2 regions of the Marinobacter sp. THAF197a genome follow, and region 1 is predicted to be linked to the other one. Evidence: predicted binding sites of a transcription regulator. Region 1 holds the regulator's gene; the other holds the start of a gene.
The links. The regulator LexA, encoded in region 1, represses DNA repair genes until DNA is damaged. The targets are predictions, from matches to a motif close to CTGTNTNNNNANACAG.
Positions count from the first base shown of each region.

Region 1 (4,170 bases):
CATGCACAAAGTGGCTGAAAATCCGCCGGTGGCCGGTGTGATACAGCAGGTATTCCGGATGCCACTGAACCCCCATCAACCATTGTTGCCCGGTGTTTTCGATGGCCTGCACGAACAGGTCGTTGTCCAGTGCCGTTACCCTGAGATTCCGCCCCAGGTGTTTAATCGCCTGGCTGTGAATACGGTTCGCGCCAATCAGGGTGCTGTGCATCAGCCGTCCTATACGGCTGTCCTGGACCAGCTGGACCGTTTGAAGGGGGAGCAGCAAAGGGCGGTGGCGGGTTTTCATTCGCAGCGGGGTCACGTTCTGGCACAACGACCCGCCATGAAAGACATTGATGAACTGGGCCCCACGGCATATACCCAGTACCGGAATGTCTATTTCCTCGGCTTGCTCAAGCAGCCTGAAGTCGGTTTCGTCCCGTTTCAGGTCGTATCTCGCGGTCACTTGTGGCTGTTGGCCATAGCGGTTGGGGTGTACGTGGGTGCCGCCAGAGAGCACCAGGCCATCGAGCAGGGAGACGTCCGTGCTGGATCCGGGGCGAATGTAGTGCGTGTGGGCGCCATGCAGCCGCAGGCCCAGATTGATCAGTCTGTGGGCGGTGCTGCGCCGGGCGGGGCCGCTGATGCCAATGGTGATCCCCGGCGATTCTGGTGCTTCTGAGATCTCAGACATAACCGCGCTGTTTAAGCCATTGTTCCGTGGTGTCACGCCATGAGCGGGTGAGATTGCGAAAACTGAATGTCTGGGCTTCGCGGAACAGTTCCCTGAGTTCTTTCAGGTGCTCTGGATGGTTTGCGATCTGCTCCAGTACCACCCAGTCGTTCCAGACCGTGGAAAAATGCCATCGGGGGTTGTCGATATCGCAATCGGGTAACCGGTAGTGAAGCGTCGGCCGGCTCTTGATTCTGGGGTCGTCCACATAGTCGTGCAACAGCTCTGAATCCAGGTGTGCAAACAGTGGCAGAAGGTCCAGGGCCTTGTTCCGCGTCGGGTTGAAGTTCAGGTAGTCTTTCATCAGCGAGGCCTGGTCGGGAGCATAATCTTCCGCCATCAGCATGTCCGTGTAACGGCTGCTCCAGGGCTCGATGTAAGTGGTAAATTTTCGGCTTATGTCAATCTGATGCCGGGATTTGAGCCAGTCATAAAGTGCCGCGAAGGCCTGCAGGTAGGTGACAATGGTTGCGGGTTCCAGGTCCGGCAGTTCGGGATTGAGTTGCAGGCCGAAAGCAAAATAAATCGCTTCCCGGCTGCCTTCCGCGCCAAGTTCGCGCAGCTCGTCTACCAGTTCTTCGATCAGGCCCAGTCTGGAAAAGGGCAGAGGTGGCCCGACAATCTCAAGAGGCACAATGCGTTCTGCGGCAAAATCGATGACATCCATGGCGTGGGTGCCCAGCTCGCGGATTGACTCGGGCAGGCGTTCGTCCGCCAGGTCAAGATCCTTCACAGGGTCAGAGTCCAGCTCAATGGTGAAGGTTCCGGCGTCAATCTCCAGGCGGCTGACATAACGCGACTCCAGCTCCGGGCTGCCCTTGAGCAGGCGGGCGACATGTTCGACCAGTTCATCGTAGCCCAGTCCGGAGAGTTCAATCTCCACGCCAACTCTACGCTCTTCTCCTTGATGATTACGAAGCCGCTCCGGCATCGCACAACGCTCTGTCGAATTCATTGGCACCTTGCATCCATATAATTCACGGACTTAAACCATAACACACCGATATGCAGCGGCCCGATTACATGACAGAAAATTTCAATCGGGCTTTACACTGGATAAAACACTGTATATAGTCAAATCACTGTATATAAAACCAGGATGAAAAACCCGGAGTACATGCATGAAGCTGACCGCGCGACAGTCCCAGGTGCTGGATATCATCCGGCGGTACGTAGACGAAACCGGTTACCCGCCAACGCGGGCAGAAATCGCTGCCGAACTGGGGTTTCGCTCCGCCAATGCGGCAGAGGAGCACTTGCGGGCCCTGGCCAGGAAAGGCGCCATCGAAATGGTGCCTGGTGCCAGCCGGGGGATTCGACTGCCGGAAGTGGAGCAGGACCCAGGGTTACCGGTTGTCGGCCAGGTTGCGGCGGGTAGCCCGATTCTCGCCCAGGAACACATTGAAGAGCACTGTACTTTGCAACCGGAATTTTTCTCGCCATCCGCCGATTACCTGCTCCGGGTGCGCGGCATGAGCATGAAAGACATTGGCATTCTCGACGGTGATTTGCTCGCAGTACATCGCACTCAGGATGTTCATAACGGGCAGGTGGTTGTGGCCAGGGTTGGTGAAGAAGTGACGGTAAAGCGGTTTCGCAGGGACGGCTCAAGGGTCTGGTTGATTGCGGAGAACGAAGAGTTCGCCCCGATTGAAATTGATCTGGCCGAACAGGAGTTGTTTATCGAAGGTCTGGGTGTGGGCGTGATCCGCCGATCAGATTTGCATTGATAACCAGCAATAAGAAACGATTAGCGCAGGTAGGTGAGCAATGGAACAGTTAAGCTTCACTCAGAATATGGCGTTCCAGCCGGCGGCCATCATGCCCGCCCGCACGGTGTCTACAGGAAAAGCACGGGCCACAGCCCTTCACTCATCGTCAGACGTCGGTCGGGGAACCAGGGATTTTGGCGGTAACGTGACGGAAATTATTCTTCCTGAAGGCCAGGTAGAGAATGTCCAGTTGCTGCTCCCTATGCTCACCCAGCTGAACCAGGAGAAGCGCTGGCTGGCCCTGATTGACCCGCCACAGTCCCTGGTTGGCAAGTGGCAGAAAATGCACGGTATTGTGGCCAGTGAGTTGCTGGTATTGCGCTCAACCAACGATTACTCCGCACAGCAGCTGGCTGAGCGGGCTTTGAGTGCTGGTACCTGTCATGCGGTGGTGCTCTGGACTAACAAGCTCGGGCGTTCAGCCTTTGAGTCCCTTCAAAAGGCTTCGGCGCAAGGTAGCAGCCACGGCGTGGTGCTGCGTCATCGGTAAAGGAGTTCAGTGGAGGGTGTATTGGGGCTGGGATTCGGCCAGATCATTGTCGTCATCGTCCCAGTCAATATCGTGTGCGATATTGCCAGCGGCCTCAATCCCTGCCGCAATCATCGCCTTGGCAACGCTCATGTCGCGGTCTTCCATCATTTCCCTGGCCTCCTGCGAGAAGGAAATGCGCACCAACGGCGCTGCGTCGTCATCAATGCGGCGCAAGGCGTAGTCGCCATTGGCAAGTTGTACGATTTCAAAAAACGATGGTGACATTCGTTCAACCTTTGTCTTGGTGTATTCGATTCGGTGCGGGAATTTAGCCAACAGGGTGGGGCTACCACTCGCTGTGTTGTTCCTCAAGCCGTTTGGCCAGTTCAGTCATGGCCGCCAGAGTCTTTCTGAGTGTTGCGGCGGAACGGTCCGGGCCCTGTTCGACGGAAACCGCAATGATATTCTCTTCCGTAACATTCTTGCGTGTGGTCGGAGGTTGGCTCAAAGCTGATTCAACCTGGTCAAGATGGTCCCACCAGCTTCCTGATGTCTCCGCCAGTTCTCTTAAAAGCCGGGTCTCGTGTACCTCGTAAGGAAACAGCGCTTCCAGTTCCGTCAGTGTCTGTGGTTTTTCGGCCTTATGCTGATGGTATCGGGCAATCATGACCAGCAGCGTTTGCCTTGCCCGCAGCAGGAGCTCGGCGGAGCCCTGAGACAGCGCTTCCGTTTCCGCAGCGGAGCGCTTGGTGTCCGACTCAAGCCTGGCGAGTAAGGTGTTGGCCAGAAAAAGCTTTTGGGCTACCAGTGAGTACCATTGTGATGCCATCTACCACCCGCACTACGTGAGCGTTCAAGAGTCCAATCAGAACAACCGTCAGAGTCTATCATTTTTGCGCGCTAATTTCTCCTCCCCTGGGCTCCCCGGAATAGCTGCATTTCACAAGAAACTACAAACAATCACTTGAAACGGTCGTTTGAAACTGGCAAAAAGGCGCACAGATTGAACAAGCTTTGATCGTCTTGTGGTCCATTATTGGAGGTAATGAGGATGCGGAACCGGATAATTGCTGCTATTGCAGCGGCGGTATTGGGGTGTTCAGGTCCTGTCTTGGCAAAGGTGTCGCCGGCCGAGGCCGAGCGTTTGAAGAATGATCTCACACCAGTGGGTGCAGAACGGGCGGGTAACGAGTCTGGCACTATTCCGGCGT
Region 1 covers NZ_CP045324.1:1,419,320-1,423,489, forward strand. The annotation lists gene FIV08_RS06525 (gamma-glutamyl-gamma-aminobutyrate hydrolase family protein) at 1-676, opposite strand, end outside; gene FIV08_RS06530 (amidoligase family protein) at 669-1,670, opposite strand; gene lexA (transcriptional repressor LexA) at 1,837-2,445, shown strand; gene FIV08_RS06540 (cell division inhibitor SulA) at 2,486-2,977, shown strand; gene FIV08_RS06545 (hypothetical protein) at 2,984-3,244, opposite strand; gene FIV08_RS06550 (DUF6586 family protein) at 3,306-3,788, opposite strand; gene FIV08_RS06555 (DUF1329 domain-containing protein) at 4,011-4,170, shown strand, end outside.

Region 2 (4,170 bases), 2.1 Mb from region 1:
GGATGTTTACAAGAAGCTGCTGGATCAGGGGGATGACGTGGGGCTGGCAACCGTCTACCGGGTGCTGACTCAGTTCGAGGCCGCGGGCCTGGTGTTGCGCCATAACTTTGAGGGTGGCCACGCCGTCTTCGAAATGGCGGGCGATGATCACCATGACCACATGGTATGTACCCAAACCGGAGAAGTGATCGAGTTTGTGGATGAGATCATCGAGGAGCGCCAGCAGAAGATCGCCAGGGAGCACGGCTATGAGATTGTTGATCACAGCCTGATCCTCTACGTTAAGCCATTGGGTTCTTCCAAGAAATAAGTCAAAAAAAGGGGCCAGCAAGCGCCGGCCCCAACAGCTCTCCGAATCGAGAGGGGGATTCAGTGATGGGTCGCCTGACCCTTAACGAACATCTCCCGGGCGTGGGCAATGGTGTGCTCTGTCATGTCTACGCCGCCCAGCATTCTTGCCACTTCGCTGATTCTTCCCTGGTCATCCAGCGTTTCAATGCGTGAATACGTTGCGTCCTGTTCGGTGAATTTGCTGACGAACAGGTGCTGGTGACACTGGGCTGCTACCTGGGGCAAATGAGTGACACACAGTACCTGGCCGTTGCTGCCCAGAGACCGAAGCAAACGCCCAACCACCTCGGCTGTGCCGCCACCAATACCGACGTCCACTTCGTCAAATACGAGGGTGGGGGTAGTAGAGGTCTGGGCGACAACCACCTGAATGGCGAGGCTGATCCGAGACAGTTCACCCCCGGAGGCAACCTTGGCCAGTGGGCGTGCGGGTTGCCCCGGGTTGGCGCTGACCAGAAACTCGACATCTTCCATCCCATGGGGGGCTGGTTCGTCATTGCTGTTGCGGCCCAGTTTGGTGACGAACTGGACAGCCGGCATGCTCAGCTGTGCAAGCTCCTGAGCAATTCGCTGATCCAGTTCCGCCGCCGCCTGCTCCCGTTTGGCCGTTAGTTGCCCGGCCAGTTCATCAAACCGTTTGCGCAGGGATTGCTGCTCTGCCTCTAGTTGCTCGAGGCTGCCTTCTCCGCCGTCCAGCTCTGCCAGTTCGTTCGACAGGCGTTGATGCAGCTCCGGCAATTCCTCCGGTGTGATGCGGTGCTTTCGGGCCATCTGATAAATGGCGCTCAGGCGTTCCTCGACCTCGGCCAGCCGTGCGGGGTCTGCTTCGTAGTCTTCAACAAAGTGCCGAAGGTTGTCTCCGGCTTCTGAAATCTGGATCTGTGCCTCGGTCAGCATCTGGATGGTGTCAGCCAGTGCCGGCACATCCACTGGGAGTTGCTCTAGTTGCTGAAGTGCCTGACGCACCAGGTCGGCGGCACTGGTTTCGTCCTCAGTGCACAGCAGGGCAGCCTGATGGCTGCTATGCAGTACCGCGTCGGCCTGGCTCAGCTGCGCTTGTTCCTGTTCAAGGGTTTCCTGTTCGCCGTCGCCCAGTGCGAGCCGGTCCAGCTCCTCCACCTGATACCGGAGCAGTTGCAGTTTTGCCTCTGCCTCGTCGGCGTTCTGGCGCCGTTGTTCCAGTTTCTGGCTGGTTCTATGCCAGGCTTTCCAGGCATCCCGGGTTTGCTCTGCCAGGTCTTCGGCGCCGGAGAATTCGTCCAGCAGTTTCCGGTGGGTGTCTTTTTGCAGCAGTGACTGATGTTGGTGCTGGCTGTGAATGTCCATCAGCAGGCTGCCCAATTCCTTGAGCTGGGAGAGTGGGCAGGGCTGGCCATTAATAAACGCTTTTGAACGACCATCTTTGTTGATGGTCCGGCGCAGGATGCAGTCGTCTTTGTCATCCAGTTCGTGTTCTTCCAGCCATTGCCGGGCAATCGGAATACGTGAGATGTCGAAGCTGGCGGTGATATCGGCTCGTTTTGCGCCGTGGCGCACGGCACCGGCATCCGCTCGGCCGCCCATGGCCAGGCTGAGCGCATCCAGAACAATGGATTTGCCAGCGCCGGTTTCACCGGTCAGGGCCGTCATGCCTTTGCTGAAATGCAGGTCGACCCGTTCAGCGATGGCGTAGTTGGAGACCATAAGTTGTGTGAGCATGCCGATAACCTCCGCTCAGGATTGGAGACTCTCTGAAAATTGTCTGGGCACTGTTGATCTATACAGTTGCTGTGAATATATACAGGGTTTTTCCTGTTTGCAAACAATCGAATCGTGAAAATCTGAAAGAATGCATCGTTTGAGGTTGAAACCTGAGGGGCGGGCCCCATATCCGTTCGCAAAGTCGTATTTTCCTGCCTGTGCAAGGCGGGGCTCATTTAGCCGCAGGCCTTCGGGCCCAGGGAAAGTCATCAGGAGTTGTCATGAGTGCTGACGATAAGCGCAACGAACAGGTAGACGAGCTGAACGAGGCGGTAAACGCCACAGAAGAGCAGGGCGAAGCAGAAACCGCCGGAGCTGAAGAAGGTTCCGAACTGGAATTGCTGAAGGCGCAGTTGCAGGAATATCAGGACCAGGCGCTGAGAGCCCAGGCTGAGATGCAGAATGTGCGTCGTCGTGCCGAAATTGATGTGGAAAAGGCCCACAAGTTCGCCCTGGAAAAGTTCGTGAAAGAGCTTCTTCCGGTGGCGGACAGCCTTGAAAAGGCAGTGGAAAGTACTGAAGGTCATGAAAACGCCGGGGAGCTGGTTGGCTCCATTCGCGAAGGTGTGGAAATGACTTTGGGCCTGTTCATGAACGGCCTCAAGAAATTCAACGTTGAACAGGTGAACCCGGTGGGTGAACCGTTCGATCCGCAGCAGCACGAGGCGATGTCTATGGTGCCCGCGCCAGATGCCGAGCCGAACAGTGTGGTTGCCGTGGTGCAGAAGGGCTACCTGCTGAACGGTCGCGTGGTTCGTCCCGCCATGGTGGTTGTGGCCAAGGCCGAAGATGCACCAAAAATCGACGAGCAGGCTTGAAAAGCCGATTAAAGCGCCAATATAGCGATTAAACAGCGACAGTCAGGGCAAACCTCCCTGGGACAGCATTCAGAAAGATTTGGAGTGATTCGATGAGCAAGATTATTGGTATCGACCTGGGAACCACCAACTCCTGTGTGGCCATCATGGATGGCGACAAGGTAAAGGTTATTGAAAATGCTGAGGGTGATCGTACGACTCCCTCCATTATCGCGTACACCGACGATAACGAGACCCTGGTTGGTCAGTCCGCCAAGCGCCAGGCGGTCACCAACCCCCATAACACCCTTTACGCCATCAAGCGTCTGATCGGTCGTCGTTTTGAGGACGATGTGGTTCAGAAAGACATCAAGATGGTGCCTTACAAGATCTCCAAGGCCGACAACGGCGACGCCTGGGTTGAAGTGAAGGGCCAGAAGATGGCACCGCCCCAGATCTCTGCAGAAGTTCTGAAGAAAATGAAGAAGACTGCAGAAGACTACCTGGGCGAGAAGGTAACGGAAGCAGTTATCACCGTGCCGGCTTACTTCAATGACAGTCAGCGCCAGGCCACCAAAGACGCGGGTAAGATCGCCGGTCTGGAAGTGAAGCGTATCATCAACGAGCCGACCGCGGCTGCCCTGGCCTATGGCCTGGACAAGAAGAGCGGTGACCGCACAGTTGCTGTATACGATCTGGGTGGTGGTACTTTCGACCTCTCCATTATTGAAATTGCGGATGTCGACGGTGAGCATCAGTTCGAGGTTCTGGCCACCAACGGTGACACCTTCCTGGGTGGTGAAGACTTCGACCTGAAAGTCATCGAGTACCTGGCAGACCAGTTCAAGAAAGACAGTGGCATCGACCTGCGCGGCGATTCCCTGGCCATGCAGCGCCTGAAGGAAGCCGGTGAGAAAGCGAAGATCGAGCTGTCCAGCAGCCAGCAGACAGACGTGAACCTGCCATACATTACTGCAGATGCGTCTGGGCCCAAGCACATGAACGTGAAGCTGACCCGTGCCAAGCTGGAAAGCCTGGTGGAAGACCTGGTTAATCGCAGCCTGGAGCCCTGTAAAGTGGCCCTGCAGGACGCCGGCATGAAGGCTTCTGAAATCGACGAGGTTATCCTGGTTGGTGGTCAGACCCGTATGCCGCTCGTGCAGGAAAAGGTTAAAGAGTTCTTCGGCAAAGAAGCCCGTAAAGACGTGAACCCGGACGAAGCCGTGGCCATGGGTGCTGCCATCCAGGCGGCCGTTCTTTCCGGTGACGTGAAAGACGTGTT
Region 2 covers NZ_CP045324.1:3,495,017-3,499,186, reverse strand. The annotation lists gene fur (ferric iron uptake transcriptional regulator) at 1-310, shown strand, start outside; gene recN (DNA repair protein RecN) at 370-2,049, opposite strand; gene grpE (nucleotide exchange factor GrpE) at 2,313-2,909, shown strand; gene dnaK (molecular chaperone DnaK) at 3,002-4,170, shown strand, end outside.
Region 2: recN (DNA repair protein RecN) is a predicted target of LexA. The motif match lies at 2,119-2,134, and genes of this name have one in related genera.